Regions from separate parts of the Viridibacillus sp. NPDC093762 genome, predicted to be linked through region 1. Evidence: predicted binding sites of a transcription regulator. Region 1 holds the regulator's gene; the other holds the start of a gene.
What was found. Region 1 encodes Rex, which represses fermentation and respiration genes when NADH is low (regulators of the CRP and FNR family bind a similar motif). Its sites were predicted from a motif close to TTGTGAAATATTTCACAA; they were not measured.
Positions count from the first base shown of each region.

Region 2: the regulator Rex is predicted to act here: its motif matches at 12,659-12,676, upstream of ACQKM9_RS17085 (formate/nitrite transporter family protein).

Region 1 covers NZ_JBNNUK010000014.1:84,367-93,687, reverse strand. The annotation lists gene tsaE (tRNA (adenosine(37)-N6)-threonylcarbamoyltransferase complex ATPase subunit type 1 TsaE) at 1-214, shown strand, start outside; gene tsaB (tRNA (adenosine(37)-N6)-threonylcarbamoyltransferase complex dimerization subunit type 1 TsaB) at 211-912, shown strand; gene rimI (ribosomal protein S18-alanine N-acetyltransferase) at 924-1,367, shown strand; gene tsaD (tRNA (adenosine(37)-N6)-threonylcarbamoyltransferase complex transferase subunit TsaD) at 1,367-2,386, shown strand; gene ACQKM9_RS16140 (ABC-F family ATP-binding cassette domain-containing protein) at 2,764-4,704, opposite strand; gene ACQKM9_RS16135 (redox-sensing transcriptional repressor Rex) at 4,831-5,469, shown strand; gene ACQKM9_RS16130 (twin-arginine translocase TatA/TatE family subunit) at 5,551-5,745, shown strand; gene tatC (twin-arginine translocase subunit TatC) at 5,763-6,533, shown strand; gene ACQKM9_RS16120 (CPBP family intramembrane glutamic endopeptidase) at 6,623-7,333, opposite strand; gene groES (co-chaperone GroES) at 7,520-7,804, shown strand; gene groL (chaperonin GroEL) at 7,842-9,321, shown strand, end outside.
Region 2 covers NZ_JBNNUK010000016.1:72,314-88,297, forward strand. The annotation lists gene ACQKM9_RS17015 (Ig-like domain-containing protein) at 1-2,021, shown strand, start outside; gene ACQKM9_RS17020 (DUF4184 family protein) at 2,275-3,006, shown strand; gene ACQKM9_RS17025 (hypothetical protein) at 3,121-3,354, opposite strand; gene ACQKM9_RS17030 (hypothetical protein) at 3,358-3,729, opposite strand; gene ACQKM9_RS17035 (DMT family transporter) at 4,073-4,984, opposite strand; gene ACQKM9_RS17040 (barstar family protein) at 5,177-5,662, shown strand; gene ACQKM9_RS17045 (helix-turn-helix domain-containing protein) at 5,824-6,381, opposite strand; gene ACQKM9_RS17050 (LysE family transporter) at 6,499-7,083, shown strand; gene ACQKM9_RS17055 (PLP-dependent aminotransferase family protein) at 7,301-8,638, shown strand; gene ACQKM9_RS17060 (PadR family transcriptional regulator) at 8,836-9,165, shown strand; gene ACQKM9_RS17065 (permease prefix domain 1-containing protein) at 9,162-9,560, shown strand; gene ACQKM9_RS17070 (hypothetical protein) at 9,573-10,223, shown strand; gene ACQKM9_RS17075 (TetR/AcrR family transcriptional regulator) at 10,309-10,863, opposite strand; gene ACQKM9_RS17080 (DHA2 family efflux MFS transporter permease subunit) at 11,030-12,454, shown strand; gene ACQKM9_RS17085 (formate/nitrite transporter family protein) at 12,681-13,049, shown strand; gene ACQKM9_RS17090 (GntR family transcriptional regulator) at 13,153-13,893, opposite strand; gene ACQKM9_RS17095 (MFS transporter) at 14,063-15,400, opposite strand; partial or broken gene ACQKM9_RS17100 (purine-nucleoside phosphorylase) at 15,525-15,984, opposite strand, start outside.

The DNA of each region.
Region 1 (9,321 bases):
TCGACTAGCTGATAGCGATGAAGATTTAGGCTGGGATGAGTTGTTTTTCGGTGATGCTGTATCTGTAATAGAATGGGCTCATCTTATTGAACAAGATCTACCTGCTGAACGTCTAGGGATTGAAATCCATCGAATTGATGAGAATAAAAGACGATTTTTATTGAAACCAATCGGTAAGCGTTATGAACGATTGTGTGAGGAGTTAATGAAATGATTTGGTTAGGAATAGATACATCGAATTCTCCATTAGCTGTAGCCATTGTAAAAGATGGTCAAGTTGTAGCGGAGGAAGTAGCGAATATTAAATTAAATCATTCAATTGGGGCTATGCCAGCGATTGAGCGATTGTTTGAAAGAACAAAGATGAAACCAGCTGAAGTTGATGCAATTGCAGTTGGTGAGGGTCCTGGTTCTTATACAGGTGTGCGTATTGGTGTTACGATCGCTAAGACACTTGCTTGGACGCTGAAAAAACCACTAGTTGGTATTTCTAGCTTAAAGCTCTTATCAGCAAATGCAGCACTTTATAATGGAGTTGTATGCTCTATTATCGATGCGAGAAGACAAAATGTCTATGCAGGTGCTTATAATACGACGGCAGACCTAACGTCAGTAGTTGAGGATGGGCATTATAGTTTGCAAGGCTTACTTGAAAAATTAAAGGATTTAAATGAACCGGTAATGTTCGTTGGACATGATGTGGATTTATTTTGGGAATCAATTCAAGCCCAATTAGGAAATTATGCAGTACGTGCACCTTTTACATTGGATCTGCCTAGTGCTAGTCAGCTTATTCAATTGGCTTCACAACAAGAATTGCCTGATATTGAAGCAGTGCATTCATTTATACCTCAATATCGTCGTTTAGCTGAGGCTGAGGCAAATTGGATAAAAGAGCAGAAAGGTCAGTAATAGGTGAAACGATGATTACTTATCGAGAGATGACAGTGGCAGATGTACCAGCAGTGCATGCAATTGAAGTTGAAGTATTTCCATCACCGTGGACGATGGATTCTTTTTTTCATGAAATGACTACAAATACACAAGCTACCTATGTTGTTGCTGTGGACGGCACAGAGCAAATTATAGGGTTTTGTGGCATGTGGATTGTATTAGATGAAAGTCAGATTACAAATGTGGCAGTAACAGCTTCTGCTAGGGGTTTAGGAATAGGTGAAGGGCTAATGCGTGAAGCAATTCGTATCGCTCGTGAAAGGTCAGTTATCGTCATGAGTTTAGAAGTACGTGTTACAAATACAGTTGCCCAAAACCTTTATCGTAAACTTGGCTTTCAAGATGGAGGTATCCGTAAAGGATACTATACAGATAATCAAGAGGACGCTCTTGTCATGTGGGTGAATTTATAATGGAAAATCGATATATATTAGGAATCGAAAGTAGTTGCGATGAAACAGCAGCTTCTATTGTCAAAAATGGATGTGAAATAGTGTCAAATGTAGTGGCATCTCAAATTGAGAGTCATAAACGTTTTGGTGGTGTTGTACCAGAAATTGCTTCGAGACACCATGTAGAGCAAGTGACACTAGTAATTGAAGAGGCATTAGCGCAGGCTAATATGAAGCCAGAAGATTTAGATGCTGTAGCTGTAACGGAAGGTCCAGGATTAGTTGGTGCACTTTTAATTGGTATTAATGCAGCGAAGGCTTTTGCATTTGCTAATGGCCTCCCATTAATAGGCGTGCATCATATTGCAGGGCATATATATGCGAATGCTTTAATGCAGCCGATGGAATTTCCTTTACTTGCACTAGTCGTATCTGGCGGACATACAGAACTTGTTTTCATGAAGGAACATGGCTCATTTGAATTGATCGGAGAAACACGTGATGATGCTGCTGGTGAGGCTTATGATAAGGTAGCTCGCGTATTGAATATTCAATATCCAGGTGGTCCGCACATTGACCGTATGGCGCATGAGAGTGATGAAGCAGTTAAATTTCCTCGAGTTTGGCTGGAAGAGGATTCATATGATTTCAGTTTTAGTGGTTTAAAATCTGCAGTGATTAACTATAAGCATAATGCAGAGCAACGAGGTATCGAAGTGAATCCATTGCATGTTGCCAAAGGGTTCCAAGATAGTGTTGTAGAAGTATTAACAGCGAAAACATTACGAGCAGCGCGTCAGTTCAATGTGAAGCAAGTAATTGCAGCTGGAGGTGTTTCCGCTAATAAAGGTCTGCGTAAATCATTAGAAGAAACATTTGCTAATGAAGGTATTCCTTTTTATGTGCCGCCTCTTAAGCTATGTACAGATAATGCCGCGATGATTGCTGCTGCCGGTACATTTATGTTTGAAGCTGGAAAACGTAGCGATATGGGAATGAATGGACGCCCAGGTATGGAATTAATATCTTGGCATAAATAATATCACTTCTATTTACTAAAACTAAATTGTGTATGAGAAAAGATTACTTTCGTCAGAAAGTGATCTTTTTTTCATAAAATGGGAACACGGGATGAAAAATGCGAACATCCGTACTTATACACAATCTGTGGATAAGTTGTGGATAATATGTGCGTTTTCAATATATAGTATTGTCTTTTACACAACTAAATGTGTGTAAAATAAATTTATACTGTGAATAATGTGTATAACTATGTTAATATGCTGAAAATAAAGGGTTTATAATGTGTATAACCCCGTGGATAAAATACACTTAAAATTTCTTCTTGACCTATATATGGGACATGAATTGTTCTTATACGACAAAAACCGCGTGCTCATCGACACGCGGTTTTCTTTTAAAACATTTCAAGTTGTTCGTTCAGTTCAAGCCATTCCATTTCAGCTGTTTCATGCTTTTCCTTGGTTTCATCAAGCTGATGTTGAAGAGCTATTACTTTTTCGTGATCTGGGAAGATTTCTGGATCGCACAGTTGCTCTTCTATGAAACGGATTTGCTCTTCATAGTTTGCCATACTATCTTCAATCTCTCCAATTCGTCGACGAATTTGACGTTCTTTCTTTTTCGCTTCCTTATCGATTTTACCATTTGTAGTCACTTTCTCTGTAGCTTGCTCTTTTGGGAGAGGCATTGCGGCAAGTTTTTCAGCTGCTAATTCTTCAAGCTCTTTTTTCTTCTCTAAAAAATAATCATAATCACCTAAATATTCAAAGCTTCCATCAGCTGATAAATCAATAACTTTTGTAGCAATACGATTAATGAAATAACGGTCGTGCGAAACAAATAGTAATGTACCTGGATAATCGATGAGCGCATTTTCCAATATTTCTTTACTATCTAAGTCTAAATGGTTCGTCGGTTCATCTAGAATAAGGAAATTACATTTTTGAAGCATTAGTTTCGCGAGTGCAAGACGTGCTTTTTCCCCACCCGATAAATCTTGTACAATTTTACTAACGTCATCACCAGAGAATAGGAATCGACCTAGTACTGTGCGAATGTCTTTTTCGTTCATCAAAGGCCATTCATCCCAGAGCTCTTTTAAAACAGTTTTGTTGCTTGTAAGTTTTGCTTGCTCTTGGTCATAATAACCGATTTGAATATTCGTACCATAATGAATGTCTCCTGCAATCACAGGTTTGTCCTTCACAATCGTTTTTAGTAGTGTAGATTTACCAACACCATTTGGTCCAACAAGTGCGATGCGATCTTCGCGGAAAATACGCATATTAATATGTTGAGATACTAATTTCCCATCATAGCCTATCGCCACATCATTCACTGCCAGTACATCATTACCACTTTGTCGGTCGATGCCAAAGGTAAATGTTGCTGATTTCTCATCGCCATCAGGTGAATCCATCCAATCCGTTTTCTCTAGCACTTTACGTCGGCTTTGAGCCATTTTCGTTGTTGAAGCACGAGCAATATTTTTTTGGATAAAGACTTCTAATTTTGCTTTTTCATCTTGTTGCTTTTCGAATAGTTTCATATCACGTTCATAGTTTTTCGCCTTCTCATCTAAGTAGCAACTATAGTTACCTGTGAACTTTGTGACATGATGACGAGAAACTTCGTACACAATAGATACAACTTGGTCCAAGAAATAGCGGTCATGTGATACGATTAAAATAGCACCGTCATAATTTTTCAAATAGTTTTCAAGCCAGCTTAATGTTTCGATATCTAGATGGTTTGTCGGTTCATCCAAGATTAGCAAATCAGGCTTAGTTAAAAGAAGCTTTGCAAGGGCAAGACGCGTCCGCTGTCCACCAGAAAGGGCAGAAATATACTTATCATAGTCAGCTGGATAGAATTGCATACCATGCAAAACAGAGCGTGTATCGGCTTCGTATTGATAGCCACCTTGCTCTTTGAAGTCATGTTGTAACTGATCGTACTCAGCCATTACCTTAGCATAAGTTTCTGTATCCTCATACACAGCTGGGTCAGCCATTTTATGTTCTAAGTTTCGTAACTGCTGTTCTTGTTTTTTTATGGGTTCGAAAATAGTCATCATCTCTTCCCATATAGTTAGAGAAGATTCTAAACCAGCATGCTGTTCTAAATATCCTAGTCGAACATCTTTTGGCATAATGATATCACCAGAATCATATGAAAGCTGGCCCGCGATAATTTTCAGTAATGTAGATTTACCGGCGCCGTTACGGCCAACAAGTGCAACACGATCTCGATGCTGTACTTCTAGCTTAACACCACTTAAAATTTCGTCCGCAATGTAAGATTTATATAATTGATTGACTTGTAAAACAATCATTTTAGACACCTCAGTTCAATCTTAGTTTATCGGATTGCGCAGTAGGGTGCAATGAGATAACTTTACAGGAGAACAATCGTCATATAATATTGAAACGATTTCGGATTGATTGCAGGAGGAAACTGTGTGAAACACGAATCAACTAAAATTCCACAAGCTACGACGAAAAGGCTTCCTCTCTATTATCGATTTATTCAAAACTTCGCTAAAGCAGGGCAGGAACGTGTCTCATCAAAGGAATTAAGTGAAGCAATGAAAATTGAATCTGCGACCATTCGTAGAGACTTTTCTCATTTTGGAGCGCTTGGCAAAAAGGGCTACGGCTACGATGTCCAAAAAATGCTGGCGTTTTTTAGAAATATTTTAGACCAAGATGAGCGAATGAATGTAGCACTAATAGGGGTAGGGAATCTAGGAAATGCCTTTTTGAAATATAACTTTCAAAAGAATCATAATACAAAAATTGTCGTTGCGTTTGATACAAAAGCTCCACTAGAAGGTAAAATGATAAGTGGTATACCTGTTTATCATCCAGATGCATTAGAGGACAAGTTTGTTGAGTACGGAGCAGAGCTTCCTATCTTAACAGTACCATCACGTTCAGCTCAAATGATGACAGATCGTCTAGTGAAGATGAATGTCAGAGGTATATTAAACTTTACACCGATTAGAATATCAGTACCGGATTCAATCCGGGTGCATACAATTGATTTATCTATCGAGTTACAAACACTTATATATTTCATGCGAAATGATGAAGAATAACTTGAAATATTCACATTAATAAAATAGCATAATTTAGCGAAATGAGTTAAAATAATAGCATATTATGAGGAGGTGTCTGTAATGGGAATTGGCCCAGGGAGTGCTATTATCATTGGGATTGTAGCCCTACTTATTTTCGGACCGAAGAAATTACCTGAGCTTGGAAAAGCAATGGGTTCTACTCTCCGCGAATTCAAAAACGCTACTAAAGGTTTAGCTGATGACGAAGAGGAATCAAAAAAAGTCATCGAAACTAAAAAAGCAGAAGAAAAATAAGTTAGGATGTTAGTTGGATGAACAATAATGAACTAACGATTATCGAGCATATAGAAGAATTAAGAAAACGGTTATACATTGTTGCCGTTTTCTTTGTTATTAGTGTGGTTGGTAGCTTCTTTTTAGCTGAACCGTTAATACACTTTTTACAATTTAGTGATGAAGCCAAACAATTACAATTGCATTCATTTAAAGTAACAGATCCAGTTAAAGTCTATTTCCAAGTTATTTTCATTTTATCCGTTATCATAACATCACCTATTATTTTGTATCAGATTTGGTCATTCATCAGTCCAGGTTTATATGAAAAAGAACGTAGAGTAACATTGAGCTATATTCCTTACAGTGTATTACTTTTCTTAGGTGGGGTAGTATTTTCTTACGAAGTATTATTCCCTTATATTATTAAGTTTATGATGCAAATGTCTGTGCAATTAGATGTACAACAAACGATAGGAATCAATGAATATTTTCAATTTTTAATGCAAATCACCTTGCCATTCGGAGTAATATTCCAATTGCCAATAGTGATTTTATTCCTCACGCGTTTAGGTTTAATCACACCAATGATGTTGGCTAAAGTACGGAAATACGCTTACTTTATCTTACTAACCGTTGCTGCTATTATTACACCACCAGATATTATGTCTCATATGTTTGTAACATTACCACTGTGTATTTTATATGAGATTAGTATCCTTATTTCTCGCGCAGGCTACCGCAAGTACTTAAGAGCGGAACAGCAACGCCAGATTGAATATGCAAGAAACCCTTCGACTGATGAATAATCAGTTGAAGGGTTTTTTTTATGAGAAATATACATTATTTAAAATACATACAAAAAAACCTACTCAACAAAAGAGTAGGCTTGGCAATCTTACTGTCCTAAAAACTTCATAAGATCATCTTGATAAAGCTGAACTAATGTCACAAAGCCGTTTAACATCATATGAGCAATAATTGATGTAATAATACGTTGTGTCTTATGGTATAGAAATGCGAATATGAAACCGGAAATCGCATACAGTATGATGTGTGAAAAGTCGAAGTGGATAACAGCAAAGACAATTGCACTCACAGCAGCAGCGATGAAGAAATTAGTTTTTCGGAAAATTGAACCGAAAATAACACGACGGAAGATAAATTCCTCTAAAATCGGTCCAAACACTACAATTCCTATAATAGCTACTGGAGCCACATCTGCAATTTCAATTAAATTGGCTGTATTTTCTGAGCCAGTTTTTATGCCTAGGCCTTGTTCGATGAGAGCACCGACTGTTTGGCCAAAGAATACGAGGAAGAAGCCAATTATACCCCAGCCAATTGACATAGGAATGGAAGCTTTTTCACCTTTAAAAACTTGCCAAAAACCTTTGTCTCGCCTAACGAGAATGAGTGAAACGATTAGAGCAGTACCCATACTGATGAATATCCACCAACCTTGGGTCATGAGAATAGCTGTCTTTAAACTAAGGTCAGGATTCAATTTCTGTATGAGCTTGAGAAGCGGTTTCAAAAAAAGAATTGATGACAGTTGCATAATAATGTAGACAATCAAAACAAAAAACGCGGTTTTCTTAGATTTCAAATTTAAAATCCTCTCTTAAAAAAGGTGTCATCTCTATTGTAGAATACTCGCTTTCGAAAACAAAATAATTTATGCTTCTTACTTGCAAAAAAAGACGGAATTCTTTATTATAAGAATTGTGTTAGCACTCATGACTTAAGAGTGCTAATAAAATATAAATTCCACATTTCTAGGAGGTTGTTTCACTTGTTAAGACCATTAGGTGATCGCATTATTATCGAATTAGTCGAAGTAGAAGAAAAAACAGCATTCGGCATCGTTCTTCCAGACTCTGCAAAAGAGAAACCTCAGGAAGGTAACGTTATCGCAGTAGGTACTGGCTTCTTGACTGACAGTGGTACAACTGTTCCACTTAACGTAAAAGAAGGAGATCGCGTTATCTACTCTCAATACGCTGGTACAGAAGTAAAATATGAAGGTAAAGAATATTTAATTTTACGCGAAAGCGATATTTTGGCTATTATCGGCTAATAACTGAAACTAAAAACTATTCGGGGGGTACGCATCAATGGCAAAAGATATTAAATTTAGTGAAGAAGCACGTAGCTTAATGCTTCGTGGTGTAGATAAATTAGCAGACGCTGTTAAAGTAACATTAGGACCTAAAGGACGTAACGTAGTTCTAGAAAAAACTTTCGGTTCACCACTAATCACAAACGATGGTGTAACGATCGCAAAAGAAATCGAGTTAGAAGATCCATACGAAAACATGGGTGCAAAACTTGTATCTGAAGTAGCTTCTAAAACTAATGAAATCGCTGGTGACGGTACTACTACTGCAACAGTTCTTGCGCAAGCAATGATCCGTGAAGGATTGAAAAACGTTACAGCTGGTGCTAACCCAGTCGGCATTCGTAAAGGTATCGACAAAGCAGTTGCTACAGCTATTACTGAACTACAAACTATTTCTAAACCAGTTGAAAACAAAGAAGCTATCGCTCAAGTAGCAGCTATCTCTGCAGCTGACGAAGAAGTAGGCGAATTAATCGCAGAAGCTATGGAACGCGTTGGTAACGACGGCGTTATCACTATTGAAGAGTCAAAAGGCTTCACTACTGAACTTGATGTAGTAGAGGGTATGCAATTCGATCGTGGTTATGCATCTCATTACATGGTGACTGATACAGATAAAATGGAAGCTGTCCTAGACAACCCATATATCTTAATCACTGACAAGAAAATCGCTAATATCCAAGAAATCTTACCAGTACTTGAACAAGTTGTTCAACAAGGTAAACCACTTTTAATCATTGCTGAAGACGTAGAAGGCGAAGCACTTGCTACATTAGTAGTGAACAAACTACGTGGTACATTCAATGCAGTAGCAGTTAAAGCTCCTGGATTCGGTGACCGTCGTAAAGCTTTATTAGAAGATATCGCAATCCTAACTGGTGGACAAGTAATCACTGAAGATATCGGTTTAGATCTTAAACAAACTTCAATCGATATGCTTGGCCGCGCAGCGAAGGTTGTTGTAACTAAAGACCACACTACAGTAGTAGAAGGCGCTGGCGAAATCGGTTCTATCGAAGCTCGCGTAGGCCAAATTCGTGCACAATACGAAGAATCTACTTCTGAATTCGATAAAGAAAAACTACAAGAACGCCTTGCTAAATTAGCTGGTGGTGTAGCAGTAATCAAAGTTGGTGCTGCAACTGAAACAGAACTTAAAGAACGTAAACTACGCATTGAAGATGCTCTAAACTCAACTCGCGCAGCAGTACAAGAAGGTATTGTAGCTGGTGGTGGTGTTGCACTAGTAAGCATCTACAACAAAGTAGCAGAAGTTGCAGAAGCACACGAAGGCGACGTAGCAACTGGTGTTAAAATCGTTCTTCGTGCTCTTGAAGAACCAGTTCGTCAAATCGCTAACAACGCAGGTCTTGAAGGTTCAATCATCGTAGACCGCCTAAAACGCGAAGAAAAAGGTATTGGTTTCAACGCAGCAAATGGCGAATGGGTTAACATGATCGACGCTGGTATCGTAG
Region 2 (15,984 bases), on a different contig from region 1:
TTTCTAAAGGTATCACACCCACTGATATCTACGCGAAAGAAATAAATCACGGGATTATTACAGCAAGCTATGACTCACCTTATCATGGGGATTATGCAATAAATCAAACATCAAATTTAACTCCTGATGGATTAAGCCTATATAATCTAGGAACTGCGTATAGTTTAACATCAGTCAAGTCTGGTGATATGACATATAAACTTGGCTTTGATGAACGTTACGACGATTTCGCCTTTAATGACCAATTAACATTTGCCGCAAGTCGATCATCAGGGATTGATGTTTACGCTTATGATACAAATGATTTCCTATATACGCTTTATGGTACGAAGCGAGTAAAAAAAGTGTTCGTAAATGATGGACTAATTGCAATCATAGAAGATGGCAAGGCTAAATACTCCATTCTCTATAATGAAAATCTTCAATCCAATCCCATGTCAATTACAAAGTCAACATTTGAAGCTAAAAATAGCTATAACAATACTATTATTGAGAATTTGCAAGACGGTGCCAAATATTTACCACTAAACAGCACTTTTAAAATGTACTTCAACCAAAAAATATCTGAAATCAATCCTGACAAGATTACACTTAAAGATGCCAGTGGAGAAGTACCACACACTGTCACTGTAAATAAGAATGTCGTAACAGTTCAACCTAAAGAACTGAAATATTTCACTGATTACACACTTACCATTACTGATGGTGCAGTAGTAGGCTATCAAGGTGCAACACAAGACACTACTACTAGCTACCATTTCACTACAAAAGCATTACCAACATCAGGCCTAACTTTATCAGTGAACGATGATGCTGCACCTGCTAAATATATTTTCACAGCATCTGCCGCACAAGGAAGCAACATCGAATATCAATTTTCGGTTGCAACATCAGGTTATTATACAGTTGTTCAACCATTTAGCAGTTCTCGTAACTTCATTTGGCAACCTACACGTTCAGACAGTTATACTATTAAAGTAGATGCACGTAGCAAAAACTCTGGTAATCTATCTGACACCTATTCATTGAAAAGTATAACTGTTGTAGATCATGAATTACCAAAAATCACAACTACAACGACTAGCTATGATAAAAATCTAAATACCGTCACCGTCTTCATTCAGGCTATAGACAATATTGGTATTCGTTCGATTACATTGCCGAATGATAAGGTTGTAAACAGTGACAAAGCAACATTTACAGTAAGTAAAAACGGGAGCTATTTTGTAGAGGTTGAAGATTTATTCGGTAATGTACGAACTGAAGAAATCTGTGTCAACGACATTGATAATGCACCTCCAACACTTACAGTTAAACCAAACACAACAAAACCAACTAAAAAGAATGTCACATTAACAATTAATGCAACTGATAATGTAGGTATAAAAAAACTTACATTACCAGATGGGTCAATATTAAAATCTAGCACTGCTACTTTTACTGCTACAAAAAATGGCACGTACAAAGTCGTTGCAGAAGATTATGCAGGCTTTAAAAAGACCTATAAATATACCGTTTCTAATATTTACAAACAAGCACCGAAAACTCCAGTAGTTCATACTCTTGGAGATGCGGATGTAATGATTTCTGGTACAGCAGAACCATATGTAGATTTCGTCTTAAAAATACCTGGTAAAAAAGCAATGGTAACATGGACATCTGATGATGGTACATTCAAGTTTTACATTCCTCGACAAAAAGCAGGTGCAAAAGTAACATTTTATGCTAAAAACCCACTTGGGCAAACAAGTAAAATGAAAACGATTATTGTGAAGGATACTACGCCACCCCCAGTATCAAATATATCGATTACATCGGCATCTATGATAAATGTAAAATCTGAAAGCAGTGCAACAGTATACATTTATAACGGCAAAAAGTTAGTGAAGAAAACCACAGCGAAAAAATCAGGCTATGTACGTGTACAAATACCTCGCCAAAAAGTAGGCACTACATTATCGATCTATGCAAAAGATAAAGTAGGTAATAAAAGTAAAGTGAAGAAATTTACAATAAAATAACGCATAAAAAGGAAGTGATATATATTACTTCCTTTTTTCTTGCTTCTATTAGTGGAGATTACTTATTGTTTAAGAACTGTGATAGTTAGATATAAAACTTACAATTTTCATAATTTACAAAGCTTTTTCTAGCAACTCTTATTTCCATAGAAAAACTACTTAACTATTCCTGCTTCCTAATATTAGTAATATACTTCACTTGTTATTCATGATACGATTTGGTCTTGATTATCTTATAGGAAGTGTTTATTTTATGCCTTTGACTTTTGCTCACCCAGCAGCTGTACTACCCTTTTATAGGAATAATAAATATATTAATTTTTCAGCAATGGTAATAGGAAGTATGGCTCCAGATTTTGAATATTTTTTAAGAGGTAGACCATATGGTGATATTGGTCATACCCTTTTAGGTTTTTTCTACTTTAATTTACCTCTCGCTTTGGTAGTTTATCTTGTATATCACTTATTTATCCATCAAACTTTTTCTACTCATCTACCTAAGTTCTTACAAGGATTTCATACTAGAAACATTGTTACTGATTACAAATTCAAACCCATTGTTTGGATCTATTCGACTCTATTTGGGATGCTAACACATGTACTTTGGGATTCATTTACTCATATTAGTGGATTCATGGTAGCAAGGATTCCCTTGCTCACTAATTCTATTAATTTTAATGGTTTTAGTTTTCCAATTTTCAAAGTAATACAACATACAAGTACACTATTCGGATTAATTTTAATAAGTGGTTTATTTATTATAAAATCGTATTTAAATAAAAGTGACTTAATCGTACTTATTAGTGTTCGTCACAAACTTAGTTATTGGACACTTATCTTCATTTCTACACTTGCCCTATTTTTAATGTGGAACATACTGAATAATGTTTCTTTCAAGAATTATGGTACTCTAGTTGTTCGAGTAATAGATTCATCTTTCTTAAGCTTATTAATAGTTTCGATCTATTTTAAGTATAGAAAATAGGAAACGTTCCCATATAAATACTTTTTAAAAAAGATGACTCAGGCGGATAGCCGAAGTCATCTTTTTAACATTAAATCTAATAAGCTCTTTAATAATCTATCCGTTCTTTTGAAACTACTTTTGTTTCTCTACAATAACACCTTCAAATGCTAATTTATAAATCGCTAAAATATCTTCTTTTAGCAATGATAGTGGACTTCTAGCTAGAATACGTTTTTGTTCAATCGCATCATTTGTAAGTCCTTCTAAAGCATCTTCCGTAATATTAAAGCCTTTTAAAGTAGATAGCATGTTAACATCCTCTACAAGACGTTTTAACTCAATTACACATTTAATTGTAATATACATAGCTCATTTCCCTACTACAAACCCAACTACACGATTGTTATCTTGGTTAATCAAAACTTCTGGTAAACCAGTAACGGCATATGAGTTGTTTTTGAAAGTTACTTTATATACAACTTGCCCAATATCTTTTGGATCAGAAATTTCATCCGATGCATCGACTAAATAGTCTGTAATACTGGCTGTACCAACTTGGATTGTTTCTGAAGTTCCACAATTATTTTTGATAAGATAATCTATTGCTACTTGAGTTACATTTATTTTAATATCATTTGATAATTCAAATGACACATCAATACGCTCTTCATCACTAGCACATCCGAATAACATGATTGATAAGCAAAAGAAAACGATGGTATTTATCATTTTCCGTTTCAATAAAACTCCCCTTTTTTCAAACGTATTTTAAACAAAGGCATAAAAGCTAATGTCATCATATTTTTTTGTAGATAATTGAAATATTGATAATTACTCATATTAGACTATGCTTCAATAGTTGATATCATATGTATAAAATGATTGGAATATAAAAGAGCAGCGACATAATATCGCTGCTCAATAAGAAATTACAATTTTCCACCTTGTTTTTTATAAATTTTTATATCAGTAGGTTATTGATACATAATTGATAAAGTTTACAGTTTTTTGATATCAACGAAGCCGATTGAGGTTTGAATTATTAGTACTGGTCATATGTCTCCTACTATACACTTTTTTAACCTCAATCCTTTTTTACCACTCTCCCAAAATAATTCGTCCCTATGACTCCCATTATGATCACTAATGCTCCTACTAAATGATAATAGTGAAATTCCTCTTGTAGAAAAAGAACTCCCGCTAAAATCGTAATGAGCGTCGCAACATTACTGAAAACACTCATTTTAGATGCAGCCATTTTGGATAAGGCATAATTTGATAAAAACGAAGTAATAAGTGAAGAAAGAATACCTAAATAAACAATGGCTAAAACAAAATCTAAATGCATAATTGGTTTGAAGAATTGTTTCGTAGTACCATTGATAACATTCATACTAATGGCTATTCCGTTAAAACCTATAAATCCAAAAAGTGTCATTATATACGTTAAAGTAAACAATGAATACTGTTGCGTTAACTTTCTTGCAAATACATTATAAAGTGCTGATGTAATGGCTGATAACAAGATAAATCCACTTCCAATGAAGCTAACCTTAGCTGTCCCTACCCCGTTCATCATGAAAATAAAGATGACCCCAAGTACTGATAAGCTAACGCATATTAGCTGTTTAAATGAAGTTTTTTCTTTCAAGATTAAACTAGCTAACAGTAATGTAAAGATCGGAATGGTAGCTTGAATAATGCCTGCTTCTGAAGAAGAAGTACGCGCTAGACCAAACACTTGGAAAGCAAAAAATAAAATAGGATAAAGTAATGCTAAAGGAAGTATTCTCTGCAAATCCTTCCATCCAATTTGTAATTTATTTTTACTAAATAACAGAAAAATCGTTGCTACAATCCATGCAACTGTAAAACGATGTGCCAGTGTATCTAATGGACTTGCCACCGTTAGTGCAATTTTGACAAACATAAAGGAAAGTCCAATTATAAGGGCATATATAATTGCTGCGATATATGCTTTTTTCATTTCTTTCATACGATATTACCTCTTTTCGATTAGTCCGGCCGGTACAACTATCGTATTAAAAAACACATATTTATACGACTACAAAAAAACACATCTGTACCGATACAGATTGAATTAACCAAAAAAGTATTCTACAATAATTTTTAGTAACATAGACCGGATAGTCCAAGAAGAAAAATTGAAATTGGTAGGTGCAAAATAGTGGGTAAACTGGAGAAATGGCGTGAACTTATACAAAATGGCAGTATTATTTTGTTTTGGGATACAAAGATTTTGGAGCGGAATTTAAAACAATTAGAACGTGATGGTTTTGAAATATATAGTTTTGATTGCATCCTTTGGAATGAGAAAAATTTTCACGAAGAGCTTGCAAGTACTCTTCATTTCCCTGATTACTATGGTGAAAATTTAAATGCTTTTAATGATTGTTTATCAGACATAGTACCTAAGAAAACAGGTTTTATTTTAACTTTTAAAAATTATGATGTTTTCACGAATAGGTATCCTGACATTGCCTATGATATTTTAGATATTATCCAATTAAATGCTTGGAGAAACCTTATTGAAGGTAACGTTTTACTGGGATTTGTTCAATCAAATGATGGGAATTTCTCTATGCCACCGGTAGGCGGGATGTCTCCCGAATGGAATAGTGATGAGTGGCTCGAAAAAAATAGAGAACTGTGACACATATTCAATTAAAAAAGGACCATTTAAATTGGTCCTTTTTTTTATTAATCAAATATCAACAATATTATTTATCAAAAAAGTTTTCAAAACTAATATTTTGAAAAAATACTAATAAGTTGTTACGTCTACTTTACTAAAGCTCTGTTGAAAAAGCTTAGTTAGGTTGTTGGATAATAAATCGTCATACTCAATCGTGTTAAAGTGTCCCCCGAATTACAATATGTGTGAGGTCTATCAGCCTTAAATCTGATTGAGTCACCACTTTTTAAAATATAACTACTGTCACTTACACTTATCGTTACTTCTCCATCAAAAACTGTGATAAATTCCTCAGTTCCCTCTCTATGAGAATCAGAGCTTAATGCCCCTTCTTGTTCTATTTCAACCGAGTAAACTTCAAAGCGTCTATCCTCTTGGAAAGGAAATGAGGGATAGACTCTATAACGTCCATTGTCTTCAGACAATACTTGAATTTCACTTTTTAAAACAACTTTAGTATCTGGTTGAGGATTATTTATTAGTGAAGTAAAGGATATCTTTAATCCATTAGCTATTTTCCAAATAGTTGTTAGAGTTGGACTTGATTCTCCTCTTTCTATTTGTCCTATCATCGTTTTACTTACTCCACTTAGTTGAGAGACCTTTTCCAAACTTAATTTTTCCTTCTCTCTGATTGCTTTTAAATTCTTTGCAAGAATAAGTTGTATTTCTTCCATAAACTCACTCCTATTTCATGTACAATATAACGACCTTTATGTATAATAAAAAGCATACAGTCGTTATATTGGTTATTTCGAACATTATAACACACAAATTTAAAAGGAGGTCCCTAATTGCCTATATTTTCATTTTTATTATTTGTTTTTATTTCCAGTTTCACTCCAGGTCCCAATAATATCATGGCAATGGCATTTTCGAATAAACATGGTTATAAAAACACCCTTAAGTTTTGTTTAGGAGTAGGTGTTGGATTTTTTGTCATCACATTAATGTGTACTTTTTTAAATAACATCCTTTTAAGTGCTTTGCCAATAATTGAACTTCCTTTGACGATTTTTGGTGTAGCTTATATGTTATATTTGGCTTATAAAATCCTTACTAATAAGGGTCTTAACGGTGGAAATAATGAAGGTAATAGTAACGGTTTTTTCATAGGTATCTTGTTACAATTTGTTAACCCAAAAGGTATTCTTTTTGGCATTACAGTAGTATCAACTTTCATAATCCCTTATTACAATTCGTATTTCAGCTACTTTCTTTTCTCATTATTTTTAGGAATGGTCGGTGTAATGAGTACATTTAGTTGGAGTTTATTTGGTTCGATTTTTCAAAAGCACTTATTACAATACAGGCAACAATATAATATAGCTATGGCAGTTTTATTGGCATATAGTGCTTTTTCAATTCTTATCAAATAGAATATTAGTAGAATGATATGTTTTCATATATATAAGCGATTTCATTCGGTCGCTTTTTTGGGGTAGAGGCTAACTACATGTTTATTCAAATTCGAGAGATATTCAACTACCGTACAAACAATGCGGAATTTCAATATTACTTCTTCAATTTTTGATAACTTTAATATATTTCAAAACTTTTTTGTTCGTTAAGTTCAAATATGCAAGGAGGTACAACATGCTCAAATATGAATCAATTTATCATGATCTTTGCGCAAGGATACATAATGCTGACTTGCCATCTGGTGCAAAGTTACCGTCAATTCGCCAATTAGCACAACAGTTTTCTTGCAGTAAAAGTACTATTCTCACAGCATTACAAAAACTTGAAGACCATCATTTAATTTATGCTATTCCGAAAAGCGGCTATTACGTCGTAGACCATCAAATTGCACAAAAACCAACTTCAACTAATATAATGGATTTCGCCACTTCATCACCAACATGGCATGCATTTCCATATCAAGATTTTCAGCATTGCATGAACAAAGCCATTGATACATATCAAACAGATTTATTTAAATATGGTACAGCTAAAGGATTACCCTCATTAATCTCAGAGGCAAAGAAATTATTAGAATCGTATCAAGTATTTACAGATAACAGCAATATCTTTATTACTTCAGGTGTACAACAAGCACTGTCCTTGCTTAGCCTTATGCCCTTCCCTAACAACCGCAAAACTATACTAGTAGAACAACCAAGCTATCATTTATATATGGATTTTCTAAAAACATACAATCTGCCTGTTATCGGTATAAAACGCTCTACAAATGGCATTGATTTAACAGAACTAGAACAGCTCTTCCGTAAGAATGAGATTAAGTTTTTCTACACAATGCCACGTTTCCATAACCCTTTAGGTACTTCTTATAGTAAAAAGGAGAAAGAAGCGATTCTTCATTTGGCCAACCAGTATGATGTCTATATTGTTGAAGATGACTTTTTAGCTGATTTTGAGTACAAATCCAAACGTGATCCAATGTTCGCAATGGATACTCATGACAGGGTCATCTATTTAAAAAGCTTTTCTAAAATCATGTTTCCTGGACTACGCATTGGATTTGCCATTTTACCGAATGTATTAATCAACATTTTTCAACAACATAAAAACACGACCGATATTGACAGCTCTATGATTTCACAAGCTGCACTTGAGCTTTATTTAAAAAGTGGAATGTTTGAAAGGTATCGTGCACAAGTACATGAAAACTATCATAAACGCGGGAAAATTCTTCAACACTCGATAAAAACACATTTACCTATGTGTCCAGCTTCTTCAGAAATATGCATGCATAGCCATATCATCTTCCCCAAAAAAGTAGATTTGAATCGAATAATTCAATATTTAAGCCACAAACAAATTTTGTTTAACCCAATTGACGATAACTATTTAGCCGACTTTTATCGTGAGCGTATTTTAAAAATCAATGTATCAACGATAGAAGATGAGAAAATTGATGATGGGATTAAAGAAATTGCTTATACATTAAACAATCTGGATAACTACTTTTAGCGATACTGAAACAATACCTTCATGGTTTTGTTTCAGTTTTTTTGTATAATACGCAGTTAAAAAACCTGTTTATATAGTACTCCTAGTATAGAAATCATCTACAAAAATTGTTTTTTTAAAATTACTTTGACAGATAGAGTACTTTTTTGCTAACATTACTCTATCAGGTAGAACAATAATATCTAAGCAGGTGAATTATGGTTAGAAGCGATATCATTCGTGGACACTTGGATTCAATTATTTTACGTCTGATTCTAGAGAAAGATCGATATGGTTACGAAATATCTCAGGAAATTAGTTTACGTACAAATAATCGTTTTCAAATTAAAGAAGCAACTTTATACGCCGTGTTTCAACGATTAGAGAAAAAAGAACTGATTGAAGCATATTATGGGGATGTCTCCCATGGAGGAAAAAGAAAGTATTACCGTATTACCACTTTAGGAAAGGCATATCTAAAAGAGCTTGTATACGAATGGACTGAAGTGAAGGAAATTATCAACTTGTTTATGGAGGGTTTAGAATGAAGAAATTGAAAAATCATATTGATGAATTATTTAAAGACATTCCTAGCAATAAAGAAACAGAGATGGTTAAGCAAGAAATTATACAAAACCTCGAAGAAAAAGTGTTCTATTTAATGGAACATGGAAAAGAAGAAGAAGATGCAATTAATAAAGCCATAGTTGAATTTGGAGATATTGAAGAATTAAAAAAAGAATTGGGTGTGAAGCAGCCTGCCAAGAAAAACATGGCTAGATTAAATTTAGAGTTTTCCTTTTGGGGAAGTGGTTTAATAATTGTCTTTTTTATTTTTATCAACCTGTACTATACCCCAAATACAATTTGGGCAATCTATCCAATCTTCGCTATTTTATGGTGGCCTCTATCAATGTACTTCGTATGGTCACGTAAGAAATGAGGTAAATAGAAAATGAAAAATTACATTAGCTTTGCAGCAGCTGGAAGCATGATGACTATTCTATTTTTAGGAATCACCAATTATATAACATCACCACATGATATCTGGTTTATATATCCTAGTTTACTTCTTATACTGTGGCCAATTACCCTTTACTTCATGTCTAAGAAAATGTACAAACAACATTCGATTTTCTGTAGTATTATGTTGATTTCCTTCCTTATGATTGAAAATTATTTATATTCACCAAATCATTTATGGTTTTTGTACGCTGTTTATCCAATTTTATGTTGGCCTATCCTCATGTTTTTAGGAGATAAAGCTAAATCTATAAAAATCTCAATTATATTCTGTGCAACCACGATCATCTATTATTCAATTCTAAACATTATACTCTCACCACAATATCCATGGGCTATTTACCCTGCTTTCTTAATAATGTGGTGGCCATTAGCTTTATATCATGCTAAGAAAAGAACTTTCGTAGCGTTTTCTATTTACGCAAGCATACTAATTAGTATCTTTTTCATAACAGTAAATTTTGTCTCCTCCCCTGGAACAATATGGGCTATTTACCCAATCTTTTTAGTGATGTGGTGGCCACTTAGCATGTACTTTTATGTTTATAAAAGGAAAATATACAAAGATATTAATGAACATTAATTATTGACTATCACAATCTGTATGCTAAAAAGGCGCCAATTTACTTGGCGCCTTTTTGTATATACTGTTTATTATTGTATTTCACTTATAACGGCTTCTTTTTGTACATTGAGGTAATTTGTTTAGCAACATATTCTGAACTATATTGAATTCCATCCTTTATCCACCAATTAATAATTCCTAAAAGAGATGCTGCAATGATCTCCAAAGCTACAGTATTCTCTGTAGTGGCAATGTTTCTTTCACTCCGTCGCATATGTATTACGTTTTTCAAAAATTCAAATAATTTGTTTTTAAACTCGGTGCGCTCTATAAATACAGCAAAAATCTTCCGATATTCATATATAAAATCTAAAAATCCTAACAAATATTCCTGCTTATCTAAATTCTTCATTTGGAGTAATGGTTCAGTTTTCGACGACAGTTCGTCGAAGATTTCTTGTACAATTTGACGTAACAGATCGTTAATATCCTCATAATGCAAATAAAATGTGGCACGATTGAGCTCCGCACGATTTGTAATTTTTTGTACAGTCAGTTGTGCAACATCCTGATTTTCGGAAAGTAACGAAAACACCGCATCTTTCAACATTTTTTTAGAGCGCAATGCCCGTGGATCTTGTTTTTTTTGTATAGACATTTTATCCCTCTTTATCGATTATCATTTATTTAATCAACAAAAATTATCATTTCGTTGTTTAGTCGACAAATTCATTAATAGTGTGAATAGGCAACTTATTTTAATACTGTTATCATTTATTTTATCGACTATGTGTCAATTAAGCAATGAAGAGAGGATTTCATAAATGCTACAAACGAATAAAGAAATCAATAAAGGAATATTATTAACGGTTTTAATTCTTGGTTGCTTTTTATCAACATTGAATCAGACTTTATTAAATGTTGCCTTAAGTAGTTTAATGGATATTTTTAAGGTTTCGGCCACAACGGTACAATGGCTTGCAACGGGCTTTATGCTCGTGAATGGTGTTTTAGTACCAACAACTGCTTATTTAATGAAACGTTTTACGACTCGTCAATTATTTTTGAGCGCAATGCTACTTTTATTAATTGGTTCCATTATCTGTGCTTCAGCACCAAGCTTTGGCGTGCTTTTAGCTGGACGTATGATCCAGGCTGCAGGTGCAGGGATAATAATGCCTCTAATGATGGGAGTCGTATTAATTATTTTCCCAGTTGAAAAACGCGGCAGTATCATGGGCCTATTAGGATTAGCCATAATTTTCGCGCCTGCGATTGCACCGACGTTATCAGGTTTTGTCATTGAATACTATTCTTGGCGTTGGTTATTTATTGGACTTTCTGTACTTGTAGTAATCGTTATTTTACTTGCATTGAAATATTTAATGAATGTATCTGAAACATCTAAGCCGAAGCTTGATGTTTTCAGTATTATCTTATCAACGATTGGGTTTGGTTTGATTCTATACGGTTTTAGTAATGCTGGTAGCAAAGGTTGGAGCGATATCGTTGTTATTCTTTCCTTAGTATTAGGATTAATTATTACAGCTTTTTTCTGTATTCGACAAATCCATTCAGAGGATCCCCTGTTAAATTTAACTGTCTTTAAAAATAAAGTATTTACAGCAACTTCTCTGATCAACGTGTTAATTACGATAATAATGTATGCGGATATGATTTTACTGCCAATTTATTTGCAGAATGGCCGAGGTTTCACAGCATTTGATGCTGGTCTATTGTTATTACCAGGAGCCCTTGTGAATGCTTTTATGTCACCTGTTACAGGTAAATTATATGACCGATTTGGTGCAAAGCCTTTGTTTATTGTTGGTTTAATGTTTATTATCCCTTCCATGTGGGCTGTAACGGATTTAACAGAATCCACAACTTATTTGTATTTAATGATACGGACAATTTTCCTTCGCATCGGTTTAAGTTTTCTTACAATGCCTTTGAATACTGCAGGACTTAATGCTTTACCAAAAGAACTTGGAACACATGGCTCGGCGGTCAATAATACCGTTCGCCAATTAGCTGGAGCAATCGGAACTGCGGTAGTAATTACGATTTATACGGCGCAGTCTGCAGACCATGCCCTTACAATTGGGCAGGAGAATTCAGGAGCTAGTTCTGATATGATTCGAACAGCAGCTTCCATTTTAGGCTCAAGTGATGCTTATTATTTCATGACAATTTTAGCTATTATAGCGCTAGTTTTCACCCTATTTGCGCCATCAAAAAATAAATAAAATGTTAAAAAAACCGCTTCTTGTATATAAGGATAGATATTGAGATTTGGACATTATTCTATATCAAAAAACACCCTGTTCAATTTTTTTGAACAGGGTGTTTTTGATTAAACTATTTCATCACGATAGAGTTCTCTAAATATCTAAAAAGATAGATCGATTGATAATTCTTCACCGTTAATCATGAAAGACTTTATATTTTATTTATGAAGGATTTCTCATTTCGATACTATTCAGTGTTGCAAAGGGAAAGACATTAGTGCCATCATTTGAATTGTTCTTCCGTGGCGTTCTTTGTAATTGGCTTGTTTGCCTTGCCTTTTTCCTTCCTTATTCAGTTAAGGGTGATGGACCCAAAATAGCCATGATGATATTATTTGTTTTTTGCTTTTTTATTTCTGGATATGAACATAGCATTGCCAATTTAGTTACCTTTTCTATTTCAATTGCAACTCAACATCCAGATGCAGTTACCATAGCTGGAATTGTTCATAATATTATTCCTGTCACAATCGGAAATCTTATCGGAGAAACATTGTTTATGGCCTCCATGTACTATTATGTAAACAAACCCTTTATGGAAGATGATGAATAAAAAAATAGCCTCTTTAAGTTACTTACAGAGGCTTATCATTTTCTTATTCAAATTTTACTACATGTGTACTGCGGCTAACTTGACGTAGGAACAAATACAAATTCTACTTTACAGCATTTATTCTTAAATGACTAAATTCTTTAGGTATATAGTATTTATTATATACTAATGGATATTCCTCATGAATAAAAACGCTCTCTAACAATAAATCACAGTTTTCTCCACCAACTACTTTATGTTTCTGTGATGCGGTATGAACAGAACTGGAACGCTTTATGTCAATCGTCGCTCTATTTGCAAGCTCATAAATTCGGGTTTCAAGCATCTCTAATAATTGATCGTTATCTTGTAAATCTAAGTTCAATTCGGATATTGCTTCAATTGCCATAAAAGTAAAGGAATAAGCTACAACTTCCCCTTCACTCTTATACCAACGCTCAAATGCAACAACTGCTGCAGATTTCCTACATAATACTTGCTGAGTATATTCACTATCCAAATCAATTCTAAAACTCATTTCAACATCATCAATTTGTTTCGTATGAGATTTATATATGGGATTCCCTATTTTCTCTAAGCCAATTTTCGGATAATTCGTTGAAATCTTTGTAATGTAATTCCCTTTACCGTGTACCCTTTTCACCAATCCATCATCTTGTAAAAGAGAAAGAGACTGCCTTAATGTCATTCTACTGACTTTGAACATTTTTGCTAATTCGGGCTCGGCTGGCAATTTGCTTTCTGGCAAAAACGTACCCTTCATAATTAGCTTGTACAATTCATCATACACAGTAATATACAACGGTTTTTTCCTATCTTGCATGTTTGCGATTTTGAATTCCATCTTTTCACACACCTATACTATTTTCAAATCATGGAGCATCTTCTAATTATTCCCTCTAATATGTATTATAACATTTATTTAAAGCTTATTATATCGTTGTATTCCTCAAAAATTTAGAAAAAAATGTGTCACAGTTTTAGCTGTGACACATTCAATTACAAGATCTAACTTAATTTGCTTTTAAAATTTTCCCTAATAGCATCCAGTATAATCCAAGGGCAACTACTACAATAACTGTAAGTGCAATTAAAATAGTTGAAATGTTGGTTTTATCAAGCATTGCAGCTGTGTAAGACATACCGATAGAACCAGCTACATTTATTGTTAAGTTGTAGAAACCAATTGCTGTACCTGATTTTTCTTTAGGAATCGAACTAATACAAGTATCAAGTAAAGGTGCATACATCAAGGCAAATGAACCTGAGAATATAACCATAGAAAGTACATAAATAACAACAGAGCTTTCAGTAAATAATCCTGGAATGAACAGTGCAACTGCGATACCACATAATGCGATTAGCGTTGCTTGTTTACTGCTTAAAACATTACCAATCTTTCCAGAAAGGGCACCAATAATAACTGATATCACATATCCTGGGATTAGTAACAGTGAAATCATATCTAGTTTTAAATCATATATTCTTTCTAAAAAGAATGGGAACACGAAAATATAACCTAATTGTACTGAGTAAATAACAAATACAATTGGTAGCGTACGAATGAAACGTTGGTTCTTGAAGAAAGTCACATCAATTAATGCTTTTGAGCTCTTACTGATGTAGGTTAAGAATAGACCCAATGCAACCGCAAAACCAATTAGGTATAGCCAGTTAAAGTCTGATATATATAACATAACTGTTGTAGCAATTGCTGCGATTAAGAATAATCCAATTACGTCAACATTAACCTTTCTAGACTCTTCCTTAGGTAATAACTTCAAGATGAATGGAAGAATAGCGATTGATAATAAAGCAATTAAGAATAAAGTTGTCCAGTGGAAGTAAGTAGAAATAAATCCACCTGTTAAAGAACCAATTAACAATGACATTGCATAACTACTTGTACTCAATCCTAAGAATTTTTTTTGTTCATCTTTAGGTAAGTGTTTTGTAACATAAATTACATACAATGTTTCCGCAGATGCTAAACCAGCTGTTTGAATAATTCGTCCAAAAAGAATCATTGCAAAATTGTCTTTAAATAGATATCCAATTATCGATCCGACACAGATAAAAATAATACCTGCACTTAAGAGCGTACGGATATTAATTGAGTCTGCTAACGAAGCGTAAACTACTGCCCCAATACCAATTACTAGACCAGCTAATGTTGCTTGCCAACTGACTGTAGTTGCTGAAATCCCAAGGTCTTTTGCGATGTCTACAGATACGAGTTTAAACGAGTTATCAATAATCAATGCAAAAAGGAAGAAAACCAGAATAACCGGTACGGCTTTTTTTGCATTAAAATTTTGATTTTCTGATGCATTTTTATTTATTGCTTCCATTTTAACGCTCTCCTTCTCGAAATATTTAATATTTTTTAGATTTTTTTGACGATGAAATATTCTGTGGGTTGAGGAAAATTAGACAACTTCCTTTCCACAGACTTTAATTGTTAATACCGTTTATTTATTCAGCAAGTTCTAATGCAATTTCCATCATTTTAGTAAAAGCTGTTTGTCTTTCTAATTGTGTTGTTTGCTCATGTTTAAAGATATGGTCACTAATTGTTAAGATACAAAGGGCATTTACACCTGCTTGTGCAGCATTCATGTAAAGTGCAGCAGACTCCATTTCTGCGCATAAAATGCCCATTTTACTCCATCTTTCCATTGCTGTTGGATCAGCATTGTAAAAGACATCACTAGAAAGAACATTCCCTACGCGAACAGGATATCCTTTTTCATCAGCTACCTTCTTAGCTTTTTCAAGTAGTTCATATGATGCAGTAATTGAGTAATGACCTGGTAGATTAAATTGGTGCGCGTAATTAGAATCTGTCGCAGATCCCATTGCAAACACGATATCATACAAGTTCAGGTTATCTTGAATTGAGCCAGCTGATCCAATACGGATTAAGTTTTTAACG